DNA from 2 places in the Mesorhizobium sp. AD1-1 genome. Region 1 is predicted to be linked to the other one. Evidence: riboswitches for the same ligand, from Rfam matches in the RefSeq annotation. Region 1 holds a riboswitch; the other holds the start of a gene.
What was found. A riboswitch is a leader RNA that binds a small molecule or an ion and turns the genes downstream of it on or off. The one in region 1 is predicted to bind thiamine pyrophosphate.

Region 1 (6,283 bases):
GCCCAACGATGTCGTCGAAGGCTTCATGTGGGGCCGCGAATGGGTGCTGTTGACCTACAAGCATCCACAGCTTCCCGGCTGGCTGCTCGAGATCAGCCATCTTCTGACCGGATCGTTCCGCTGGCCGCAATATCTCGTGGCTCAGCTAACGATCTCGGCCACTTTCGTGCTAGTCTATCTGCTGGCCCGCGACATGCTCGGGCGAACCCGCGCGCTGGCCGCCGTGCTTCTGATGCCGTCGCTCTATTTCTTCGGCTGGCCGACCCCACAGTTCAATCATGACTACGCGCAGATGCCCTTCTGGGCCGCTATCTGCTGGCTGTTGTGGCGTGCGGGCCGTGGTGGTGGGCCGGGCTGGTGGCTGGCGCTCGGGCTGGTGTCGGGCGTCGGGCTCTATGCCAAGCTTTCCACCGGCCTATTATTGCTTTTCGGGGCGATCTGGCTGCTGTCGGACACACGCGCACGCAGTCGGCTCGCCACGCCCTGGCCATGGCTCGGGCTCGCGGTTTTCGGCGCTGTCGCCGCTCCACTGGCCGCCGAACTCTGCCGCGTCGATTTCCTGCCGCTGACCTATGCCGCCTGGCGCGATCAGTGGGTGGTGGCCCATCGCTCCCGCTTTTATTATATCGGCGTCCAGATGGCTGGGTTCTGCGGCTTTCTTCTGGTGCTGGCGATGTCAGGGCTGCTGCGGCGCTCGCCCGCGCCGCAAAAGCCCGTCGGGCGCGGCACGCTGGTCTATCTCTTGTGGATGGGGGTTGGCCCGGCGATCCTCGTGATGGTGGCGTCCCTGTTCACCGGCGCCGGCGAGGCCTGGGGCGCGCCGATGTACAATCTTGCTGGCGTTGTGGCGCTCGCCTTGCTGGGCCATCGCCTCGGCGCCATCGAGATGCGAAAGCTGGCGATCTGCGCGCTCATCTCCATTGTCGGCATATCCGGTGCCTATGCGGGCATCCGCTGGACGAAATGCAATCTGCGTGGGCGCATGGACGCCGTCTGCTGGCCGGCGCAAAAGATCTCGGATGAGGCAGAGGCTGTCTGGCACGCTGCGACGCCCGATCGGCTCGACATCGTCGGCGGCCATGCCCTTATTGCGCCGCTGGCGGGCCTCAATGCCTATGACAAGCCCTCGATCTTCACCGAACTGAACATGCAGTACGCCCCCTGGATCACCAAGGAGCGGCTGCGCGAGCATGGCATATTGCTGGTCTGGCCCGGGCGCGATGTGCCATCTTATCTGCAGGCGTGGGTGGGCGACATCCCGGTCAAAACCGTTCTTTTCGACTGGTCGCTCAAGGCGCCGCCGGTGGCGATCAGCTTCGCCGCCATTCCGCCTGGCGCGCGGCAGTTGCCGGGTGCTATCGACGGCCTCGCCCGACCGAGCAACTGAAGCAGATCCGCCGGTCCGCTGGACGAAGCAGGTGACAATGCCCATCTATGTCCAGACAAACTTGCCTTGAGGAGACGTGATATGGCGACTTCGACCGAACGCGCAGTCCTTGCCGGTGGCTGCTTCTGGGGTATGCAGGATTTGATACGGCGCTATCCCGGCGTCATTTCCACCCGTGTCGGCTACAGCGGCGGCGACGTGCCCAACGCCACCTACCGCAACCACGGCAGCCATGCCGAAGCCATCGAGATCAATTTCGATCCGGCCATCATAAGCTATCGCACGCTGCTGGAACGCTTCTTCCAGATCCACGATCCGACGACCCGCAACCGCCAGGGCAACGATGTCGGGACGAGTTATCGCTCGGCGATCTATTACACCAGCGACGAACAGAAGCGCATCGCCGAGGACACGATCGCCGATGTCGATGCCTCGGGCCTGTGGCCGGGCAAGGTCGTCACCGAAGTCGCACCCGTTGGCCCCTTCTGGGAAGCCGAGCCCGAGCATCAGGACTATCTGGAGAAATATCCCAACGGATACACCTGCCACTTCGTCAGGCCGGGGTGGAAGCTGCCGGTTCGGGAAAAAGCGGTGCCGTAGTTTCACTGATACGACAGGATTTGAGAAGCCGCGGAGCGCTCGCTCCGCGGCTTCTTTTCATTGCAATTCCTACTTGCCGCAATGGTTGTCGTTAACTGTCGGCGCGGTGGTGCCCGGCGACGTACCACTGGCATCGGGCTGTGCGCCCTGCGGATGGGCAGGGCAATTTTCATCCGCGTTTGAATTCGTGGCGCCCGGTGCTACCGTCGTACTGTTGGTCGTGCCGGGGTCTACCGTGTTCGGCGAAGCCGGCGTATTTGGGTCGACGGTGACCGACTTGCCGCTGCCGCCGGATCCGTCGGTGCCGCTTGTGCCATTGCTCTGCGCCATGGCCGATGTCGCCAGGCCAATGGTGAGCGCCGAAGCTGCGAGGATTTTCATGAACATGGTTTGTCTCCATTGTCTGTGAACTCGTCGCGTAGCGACTGGTGGGACAACCTCGCGGCCTGGTGAAGGTTCCCGATAAATTCTCGCGCCGGCAGAGCCAGCCGCTCCCGCCCTGGCGCAATGCTTTTGGCGCAGTGCGATAAAAAAACGGCTTTTCCTTCAACTCGAATGATGCTTTAAGGCGCACATCCACAGGGGTGCTCCGTACGGTCGGGGCTGAGACGGGGGCGGCAAGCCCACAGACCCTAGAAGCTGATCTGGGTAATACCAGCGGAGCGAGGCGGGCGATGTTTTCAGGCGCACAGATTTCCCTATATCCCATGACCGACGATTTCGTCGGTGTCATCCTTGGCGCGCTCGGTGCGCTCGATCCCTGGCGCGACAAACTCAGGATCGAGACCGACGACATCTCGACCTTGCTGGTCGGGCCGCCCGAAGTGCTGTTTCCTGCCATGCGCGACCTCTTCGTGGCGGCGGCACGCAGCGGCAAACATTGCGTGTTGTCGGCCACCATCTCGCGCGGCTGCCCTGGCGAGCCGGACGATCCGATCTGCCGCTCCGATGCGTTTGGCGGGCCCGTCGGTCCACTCGGCCCGCGCAAGGACGCGGCCATCGAGGCGGTGCGCAATGCTGCTGCCACCGGCCAGCCTGCGGCGGCGCAGTTCTCGCTCTATGTGATGGGCACAGACGACCACATGGACGAGATCTACGGCTGCATAGACTTTCTCAAGCAGTCCGGCGTCTATGAGCGCTCCAAACATTTCTGCACGAAACTGCGCGGTGATGCCGGTGCGATCTTTTCGGCGCTGGACGAGGCTTTCTGCCGTTTCGGACCAGGCGCTGGCCACGTAACCCTCGACGTCACGGTCTCGGCCAACAGCCCGTCGGCCGTCTGAAGCCGCGCCGCTCTCGCGGCCGTCAAAGGTTATCTCCCGTGGTCTCATCATCAGTCGCTTCGCGCCCGATCGCGAGCTTTCTCGTCAAGGCAATGCCGGCCATGATCTCGGCCGGTTTGCTCCTGCTGGCGTGGGAGCTTTATGCCACCTATTCCGGCATCAGGGCCACGATACTGCCGGCGCCGTCACGCGTCTTCGAGCAAGCGATGCTCAATCGCGAGGCGCTGGCCGACAATGCCGTTCCGACCATCCGTGCCACGCTTCTTGGCTTTGCCTGTTCGCTCAGCGCAGCCTTCGTGCTGTCGATGCTGGTCGACTTCTTCCAGCCGCTGCGGCGTGCGTTGTTTCCCGTCTTCATCGTCAGCCAGACCTTGCCGCTGGTGGCGATCGCGCCGCTGGTGGTGCTGTGGTTCGGCTTCGGGCTGGCGCCCAAGATCATGCTGGTGGCGCTGGTCACCTTCTTTCCGATGCTGGTCGCATTGGTCGAAGGCTATGAGGCGACCGAGGCCGAGATCGGGCAAATGCTGCGCGCCATGGGGGCAGGGCGCTGGCGCATCTTCCTGCTCGCGCGGCTGCCTTCGGCGCTGCCTTACTTCTTTGCCGGGTTGAGGATCTCCATCACCTATGCGGTGGTCGGCGCCATCTTCGCCGAGTATGCCGGTGCCGCAAAGGGACTGGGCATCTACATGCTCAACGCCAAAAACAATTTCCGTCCTGATCTGGTTCTTGCCGCCGTCGGTGTCAGCGCGGCGCTGACCCTTGTCCTGTTCGGGTTGACCGTGTTGCTGCAGCGTCTTGCCATGCCCTGGGAGCGAGCCGGCAGGGAAACTGCCGGGAAGGGGGCCTGGCGATGAGCCGGCTCGAACTGCGGCATGTGCACAAGGCGTTCGGTGGCCTCGACGTGCTGGCCGATATTTCGCTCAGCGTCGGCGCTGGTGAGTTCGTCTCGATCCTTGGACCCTCGGGTGCCGGCAAGTCGACGCTGTTCCAGCTTCTGACCGGCGCCGAGCATGGCGAGGGCGAGATGTTGTTCGACGGCGCGCGGCTCGACGACCACGGCAGGCACTTCGCCTTCATGCCGCAGCGCGACGCGCTGATGCCATGGCGGCGCATCCTCGACAACACGACGCTCGGGCTCGAAGTGCAAGGTATGAGGAGACAGGCGGCGCGGGCGCGCGTTGCGCCGTTGTTTGCCGAATTCGGGCTTGCCGGCTTCGAGCGGCATTTTCCCGCGCAGCTGTCCGGCGGCATGCGCCAGCGCGCGGCCTTGCTGCGCACCGTGGTGCAGAAGCGCGACATGCTCCTGCTCGACGAGCCTTTCGGCGCGCTCGATGCGCTGACCCGCACCGCCATGCAGCGCTGGCTCGAACAGATGTGGCGGCATCATCGCTGGACGGCGCTCTTGATCACCCATGACGTGCGCGAAGCCGTGTTCCTGTCCGACCGCATCTATGTGCTGTCGGCGCGCCCGGCCCGCATCGTGCGTGAAATCAGGGTGCCGTTGCCGCGCCCGCGCAGCCTTGGCGGCGATGCCGCGCGCCAGGCAAGCGCGCTCGAGGCCGAAATCCTCGACATCATCCTCAACCCCAATCCATCCAAAGGACACGATCATGACTGACTTGACGCGCCGGCAGGCCTTGTTGCTGACCCTTGCCACCGGCCTTCCCTTGATTGCCGGAACGCGTCGGGCTCGAGCACAATCGGCGGCACAAAAGGTCACCGTCGCCCTCGACTGGACGGTCAACACCAACCACATCGGACTGTTCGTTGCCCGCGACAAAGGGTTTTATCGCGAGGCCGGACTCGAGGTCGACATCCTGCCCTACAGCGATACCGGTGCTGGCACGCTGGTCGCAAACCGCGTCGCCGATTTCGGCATCAACGGCACCATCAGCCTGTTCACCCAGAGAACCGCCGGGGCGGATCTGAAGGGCGTCTATGCGGTGGTGCAGTCCGAAACAGGCCGCGTGGTCTTCAATGCGGCACGCAACGAGATCAAAAGCCCAAGAAGCCTCGACGGCTTGATCTATGGCGGCTTCGGCAGTGCCTGGGAAAACGCGCTGATATCGACCATCATCCGCCACGACGGCGGCAAGGGCGATTTCGAGACGGTGACGCTCGGCACCTCAGCCTATGAGGCGCTGGCCAATGGGTCGGTCGATTTCACGCTCGAAGTCTCGACCTGGGAGGGTGTCGAAGCCGAGCTCAGGGGCGTCAAGCAGCGCAGCTTCGTCTATGCCGATTATGGCGTGCCTGACGAGCACACGACGCTGATCTCTTCGAGCGAAGCCTATCTCCAGGCCAATCCCAAGCCTGCGGCCGACTTCGTTCAGGCGACGCGACGCGGCTACCAGTTCGCTGTCGACCACCCCGACGATGCGGCAACCCTGCTGATCGCTGCAAACAAGGATGCCTTGACCAATCCGGCGCTGATCCACGCCTCGCTGAAGGCATTGATCGACGGCCATTATCTACGCAGCCAAAGCGGGGCCATCGGGACGATGGATCCGGCCAAGATGGAAGCGATTGGCGACTATCTCTTCGCCTCCGGCATTCTGCGCGATTCCGACGGCAAGCTGGTTGCTCGACGCCCGGATTTCGGGAGCTATTTCCGCAACGACTATCTGAGCTAGTCTGGCAAAACCAAATGACATGGGTCGCCAGTCTTTCTGGGCGACCGCGTGGAGCAGGTCGTCTGGAAGCGGCGCCCTGGCTCCCCGACAGCCAGTTTAAGACCGATCTGATCTTGTTGATTAACTGCCCGGCAATGGTTGCGTGCAAAGGTCGCCCTGAGGGATCATTGGGGTGTCTGCATTGCTCATATCAAAAAGCGAGGCGCTTTCGCACGTCAGTGACGGCACGATTCTGTCCGCAGCCCGAAAGCGTGAGATCCTGGTGGATTTGCGCGAAGGTTTCTTTCGGATCTGCGCGCTGGCCTTCGCGGGCATGTTCGTCTACCGCGGCGTGTATCACCTGATGCTCGACCCGACGCGCATCAATGTGGCGCTGGTGG
Region 2 (6,283 bases), on a different contig from region 1:
AGCAGGAGCCGCGCCCGCTCGCCGCCGGACAACTCGCGCACCGGCGTGCGCGCCTGCTCCGGCTTGAACAGGAAATCCTTCATGTAGGAGACGACGTGGCGCTGCTCGCCATTGATGACGAGGTTTTCGCCGCGCCCATCGGTGAGATATTGTGCCAGCGTCTCCTGCGGGTCGACCGCCTCGCGCTTCTGGTCGAGCGTTGCGATCTCCAGATTGGTGCCGAGCCGCACCGAACCGGCGTCCGGCTTCATCTCGCCGGTCAGCATTTTCAAGAGCGTGGTCTTGCCGGCGCCGTTCGGCCCGACCAGGCCAATGCGATCGCCGCGCTGGATGCGGGTCGAAAACGCCTTGACCACGGTGAGATCGCCAAAGCTCTTTTCGATGTTTTTCGCCTCGATCACCAGCTTGCCGGACTCGGTGGCGTCGCTCGCCACCATGGTCGCCGACCCTTCGGCCCCGCGATGACCGCGAAAACGCTGACGCATGGTCTGCAACTCGCCGAGCCGGCGCATGTTGCGCTTGCGCCGCGCCGTCACGCCGTAGCGCAGCCAATGCTCTTCGCGAACGATCTGGCGGCCGAGCTTGTGCTGCTCGCGTTCTTCTTCCTCCAGAACCAGGTCGCGCCATTCCTCGAAATGGCCGAAGCCCTTGTCCAGCCTGCGGGTCTGGCCGCGATCGAGCCAGACCGTGGCGCGCGACACGCGTTCGAGGAAGCGGCGGTCGTGCGAGATGACGATCAGCGCCGAGGAGGTGCGGATGAGTTCTTCTTCCAGCCATTCGATGACCGAGAGGTCGAGATGGTTGGTCGGCTCATCGAGCAGCAGGATATCGGGCTCCGGCGCCATGACGCGGGCAAGGGCGGCGCGCCTCGCCTCGCCGCCCGACAGGTCGTTCGGACGTTCCTCACCCGACAGGCCGAGATGCTCCATCAGATAGCTGGCGCGGTAGGGATCGTCGGCGGGGCCAAGCCCGGCCTCGACATAGGCGCGGACAGTGGCAAAACCTTCCATGTCGGGCATCTGCGGCAAATAGCGGACGGTCGCCGAAGGCTGGCGGAACACTTCGCCGTCCTGCGGCTCGATCAGGCCGGCGGCGATCTTCAGCAGGGTCGACTTGCCGGACCCGTTGCGGCCGACCAGCGCGATCTTGTCGCCGGCCGAAGCCGTCAAGGCGGCGCCATCGAGCAGCGGCGTGCCGCCGAAGGTCAGTTTTATCCCGTCGAGGTTGAGAAGGGGCGGGGCCATGTCAGCTTTCAGGTAAGGGATAGGGATGAGCGAGCAGCATCGCGCGGCCATGGCCGAGCGCGATTTCGAGGCGGCCCCCGGTCTTGTCGGACTTGACCTCGTTGGAAATGGTCAGCGACGAACCGAACGCCACCTTGACGTGAGCGAGCGGCCATTTGGCGCCGGTGACGGTCAGGCCGTCGAGCTCGGAAAAGCCGAGCACCGAAAACAGCGTGCCGTCGGCATAGTCGAAGCCGGCCGTTCCGCGCAGCAGGGGGATGCCTTCCTGAGCGCCGCTGGTCAAAAGCACGTCCGTTCCCGCCTCCGCCAGCCGCAGGGCGAGCGACAGATGCAGAAAAGCGTGGTCGGCGCGCTTGCCGCCAAAGGCGCCGGCCAGCACCAGGCGGGTCGCGCCGCGCTCCAGTGCCGCGGCGACGGCAAGTTCGCCATCGGTCTGGTCCTTTTCCGCCGGGAAGGTCCGGCGCGGCACGGAAGCGAGATCGTCCGGCAGGTTCGCCGGCACCGAATCGAAATCACCCACCCACAGCTCCGGCACGAGACCCAGCAACCGCGCATGACCGATGCCGGCGTCGGCGGCGATGACGCGGGAGCCTTTGACCTGACGGTCGAGCCGTGGCGTACGGATGAGATCGCCGCCAAGCAGGATGGTGAATGTGCTCATATCGTGTGGCCCTTACCAGCCCGGCACGGGAAACGGAAGGCGGCAAACTCCCGCTTGCATGGCGGATCGGCCCGGCCTATGTGTCGAAACGCTCTAACGGGGTGCCGGACGCGATCTTCGCGGACCGGCTGAGAGGCAGTCTCGCCAACCCGCTGAACCTGATCCGGTTTGTACCGGCGGAGGGATTAGACGTTTCGGACAGTCCGACGCCTCAATTCCTTTCAATTCAAACGAAGGAGGCGCCGATGCGCACGCTTTTATACGCTCTTGTTTCAGCAACGGTCGTGGCCTTGTCCGGGCCCGCCTTGGCCAAGGACAAGCTCACCGTCTACACCTATGAGAGTTTCACCGCCGACTGGGGTCCGGGTCCCGTGGTGAAGAAGGAGTTCGAGGCCGAATGCGGCTGCGACGTCGACTTCGTCTCGGTCGCCGATGGCGTCGCGCTGCTCAACCGCGTCAGATTGGAAGGCGCATCGACCAAGGCCGATATCGTGCTTGGCCTGGATACCAATCTCACCGCCGATGCCAAGGCGTCAGGCTTGTTCGCGCCGCATGGCGCGGTGACGGATGTCAATGTGCCGGGCGGCTGGAGCGACGACACTTTTGTCCCCTTCGACTACGGCTATTTCGCTGTCGTCTACGACACGCAGAAGATGAAGACGCCGCCGGAGAGCCTGAAGGAGCTGATCGAAGGCAGTGCCAACGACAAGATCGTCATCCAGGACCCGCGCACCTCGACGCCAGGCCTCGGCCTGCTTCTTTGGGTCAAGTCGGTCTATGGCGACAAGGCACCCGAGGCCTGGGCCAAGCTCAAGGCCAAGGTGCTGACCGTGACGCCGGGCTGGAGCGAGGCCTATGGGCTGTTCACCAAGGGCGAGGCGCCGATGGTGCTGTCCTACACGACGTCGCCAGCCTACCACATGGTCGCCGAGAACACGGAGCGCTACCAGGCGGCCTCCTTCGAGGAGGGCGAGTATCTGCAGATCGAGGTGGCGGGTATCACCACGACAGGAGCCAAGAATCCGCTGGCGGCCAAGTTCATGGCCTTCATGACCGGGCCGAAATTCCAGGATGCCATCCCCGAGACCAACTGGATGTTCCCGGCAGGCAAGACCGACAAGCCGCTCAATCCGGCCTTCGACAAACTGGTCAAGCCAACGAAGACCTTGCTGTTCAGCCCGCAAGAGGTCGCTGCCAACCGCGAGGCCTGGGTCGATGAATGGCTGGCGGCGATGAGCAAGTAGGCAGCGCGATGGCGCCGGCGCATTCCACGGATTCCCGCGTCAGTGCCGGCATTGTCGCGCTCGCTGCAATCGCGCTGCTGATCGGCGGCGCGTTTGCCGGCCTGCTTTTCGAGGGCGCCCATGATTTCTCGGGCGCCTGGGCAGCCTTCGATCCCTATCTGCTTCGCGTCATTCGCTTCACGCTCTGGCAAGCGGTCCTGTCGACGCTGCTTTCGGTCATCCCGGGGCTGTTTGTGGCGCGCGCTCTGTCGCGGCATCCACGTTTCTTCGGCCGCGCCTTCATCCTGCAGATCTTCGCCGTGCCATTGGCGCTGCCGGCCATCGTTGCAGCGCTCGGCATCCTGGCGCTTTATGGCCGTGCCGGCTATTTCGCCGGCGTGCTTGCCGTTATCGGCGGCGGAAGCTGGCCGGGCATCTATGGCCTGTCCGGCATTCTCGTCGCCCATGTCTTCTTCAACCTGCCGCTGGCGACGCGGCTGTTCCTCGAGGCGCTGCAGACCATACCGGCCGACCAATGGCGGCTGGCGAGCCAACTCGGCATGGCGGCCCGGCCGGCGTTCCGGCTGATCGAATGGCCAACGCTGCGCGCCGCACTGCCCGGCGTCGCCGGGCTGGTCTTCATGCTCTGCATCACATCCTTCACGATCGTGCTGACGCTCGGCGGCGGGCCGGCCGCGACGACGCTTGAGGTCGGCATCTACCAGGCGCTGCGCTTCGATTTCGATCCCGCGCGGGCCGTTGCACTGACGCTGCTGCAGATCGCCTTGACCTTTATCGTGGTGCTGGCACTGACGCGGCTAGGCGCCAATGTGGTCGGCGACACCAATTTGCCGGTCGCGCAACGCCGCTATCTTTCGGTCAATCGGAGCGAGACCTGGTTGAACGCGCTACTCATCGTCCTGGCGCTGCTGTTCGTTGTCGGGCCGATGGCGGCAACCGTGATGGCCGGATTGAGTGCCGATCTCGCCCGCTTGGCCGGCGAGGCCACTGTCCGGCAGGCAACGCTGACCAGCGCGGCGCTCGCCTTCCTGTCGGCGCTGCTTTCGGTGATGCTGTCGCTGGCGCTGACCATGGCGCGGCGGGCACTGGCGCTGAACCGCCGTGCCGGCGCAAAGACACTGCTCGAACACGCCACCGATACAGGCGCCGGTTTTGTCCTGGTCGTGCCGCCGATCGTCGTCGGCGCCGGCTGGTTCCTGTTGTTGCGCCATGTCGGCGATGTCTTCGCCATCGCTCCGGTCATGGTCGTCACCGTCAACGCGGTGATGGCGATGCCGTTTGCGCTCCGCGCCGTGCGTCCCGCCTATGATGCAGCGAGCGAGCGTCACGAACGGCTCTGTGCACAGCTCGGCATTGCGGGCTGGAACCGGCTGATGCTGGTCGACTGGCCGTCGCTGCGGCGACCGCTCGCCACGGCCTTCGCTTTCGCCATGGCGCTGTCGCTCGGCGATCTCGGTGTCATTGCCTTGTTCGGCAGTGATTCCGTGCAGACATTGCCCTACCTTCTTCTGGCTCGGATGGGCAGCTACCGCACCGAGGATGCCGCCGGCCTCGCACTGCTGCTCGGCCTCGTCTGTCTCGCGTTGGTCGTGGCGGCGCACTGGCTGGGAAGGGAGGAGGTCCGTGATGCGTGAAAAGGCGGCCAACGGGCTCGCGAAGGGCGCGCCGGTGCGGCTGGACAAAGTGTCGTTCAGCTATGGCAGCTATGGCGAGGCGCCGCTTGTTTTCGATGTCGAGTTTGCCGCGGCGACGATCACCGCCATCATGGGGCCGAGCGGTTCGGGCAAGTCGACGCTGCTCAATCTGGTCGCCGGCTTCGAGACCCCACGGTCGGGCCGCGTGCTGATCGGCGGTGTCGATGTCAGCGCCGAGCCGGCCTCGGCGCGGCCGGTGTCGATGGTGTTCCAGGAGAACAATCTCTTCGCGCATCTTTCCGTCGAGCAGAATGTCGGGCTCGGCCGCTCGCCATCCCTGCGGCTGACCGAGGCGGACCGCGCTGCGGTCGCCGAGGCGCTTGCGCGCACCGGTCTTGCGGGCAAGGAGAAACGCCTGCCGCGCGAGCTCTCGGGGGGCGAACGCCAGCGCGTCGCCCTGGCCCGCGTGCTGGTGCGCGACCGACCGGTGTTGCTGCTCGACGAGCCCTTCGCTTCGCTCGGACCGGCTTTGCGCGACGAGATGCTGGACCTGGTTGCCGCCGTTCATGCCGAACGCGCCATGACAGTGCTGTTCGTCACCCACCAGCCGGAGGATGCACGCCGCATCGGCGAGCATATGGTGTTTGTCGACAATGGGTTGGTCGCCGCCACCGGCAAGGCTGATGATTTCTTTGCCGGGGCTGGTCCGGAGGCGTTCCGGCGCTATATCGGCGCGGGTGCCGGATATTCCACATCACGCGATGTTGCCCGGAAGCGGACATAATTTACGGTCAAACCGGCTCCAGGCGATGTGGCGTTTGCTTGCCATGACCGGGGGAGTGTGGCTAGGTCCGCCCTACCGGTCCGGCACAGGCCGTGATTTGCCTGCAGTATCCGGCGCCCGCCCCTGGGATGGGCCGCGGATACTGCAGCAGTTTGAGATATGGCACGTGAACATTCTGAAGATCGTCCCCGATTTTCAATGTCATGTGCCGGGACCCGAAAGGAAGCCGTTCTGGCGATCGGCGCTAACACATTGGGAATGAAACCGCTGGCGCGCTTTCTCGCGCTGGCCGGCTTTGCCGTGGCGTTGGCAAGCTGCCAGATGTTCACGCCGCCGGAGGTTCAGGAATCCGGCTTCCAGCCTTCCGACAAGCCGATCACGGTGGACAATGTCGGCGCCAACAACAAGCTCGCCGAATTGGCCAGGGCGCAGCATCCGCGCATCCTGGCGACCTATGGCGGCGAATATTCCGATCCCAAGCTCGAGCGCATGGTCGCCAAGGTGGTCGGTAGTTTGACGGTGGTGTCCGCCAACCCGACACAGACCTATCGCATCACCATTTTGAATTCGCCCAATGTCAATGCCTTCGCGCTGCCGGGCGGCTATCTCTACATCACGCGCGGCCTCCTGGCGCTGGCCAATGATTCGGCCGAGCTTGCCGCTGTCATCGCGCATGAGATGGGCCACGTCACCGCCAATCACGGCTTGCAGCGCCA

Region 2: it holds a riboswitch for thiamine pyrophosphate, as region 1 does, so the genes downstream of both, thiB (thiamine ABC transporter substrate binding subunit) here and LB519_RS21715 (Ykof family thiamine-binding protein) in region 1, are expected to answer to the same signal.

The regions. Positions count from the first base shown of each region.
Region 1 covers NZ_JAIUGP010000012.1:87,941-94,223, reverse strand. Annotated here, with positions in the region: gene LB519_RS21730 (glycosyltransferase family 39 protein) at 1-1,387, shown strand, start outside; gene msrA (peptide-methionine (S)-S-oxide reductase MsrA) at 1,469-1,987, shown strand; gene LB519_RS21720 (hypothetical protein) at 2,057-2,374, opposite strand; TPP riboswitch at 2,558-2,671, shown strand; gene LB519_RS21715 (Ykof family thiamine-binding protein) at 2,662-3,270, shown strand; gene LB519_RS21710 (ABC transporter permease) at 3,363-4,124, shown strand; gene LB519_RS21705 (ABC transporter ATP-binding protein) at 4,121-4,888, shown strand; gene LB519_RS21700 (ABC transporter substrate-binding protein) at 4,881-5,903, shown strand; gene LB519_RS21695 (methyltransferase family protein) at 6,076-6,283, shown strand, end outside.
Region 2 covers NZ_JAIUGP010000002.1:38,804-45,086, reverse strand. Annotated here, with positions in the region: gene LB519_RS03690 (ABC-F family ATP-binding cassette domain-containing protein) at 1-1,244, opposite strand, end outside; gene LB519_RS03685 (thiamine diphosphokinase) at 1,246-1,905, opposite strand; TPP riboswitch at 1,993-2,107, shown strand; gene thiB (thiamine ABC transporter substrate binding subunit) at 2,151-3,149, shown strand; gene thiP (thiamine/thiamine pyrophosphate ABC transporter permease) at 3,158-4,783, shown strand; gene thiQ (thiamine ABC transporter ATP-binding protein) at 4,776-5,567, shown strand; gene LB519_RS03665 (M48 family metalloprotease) at 5,826-6,283, shown strand, end outside.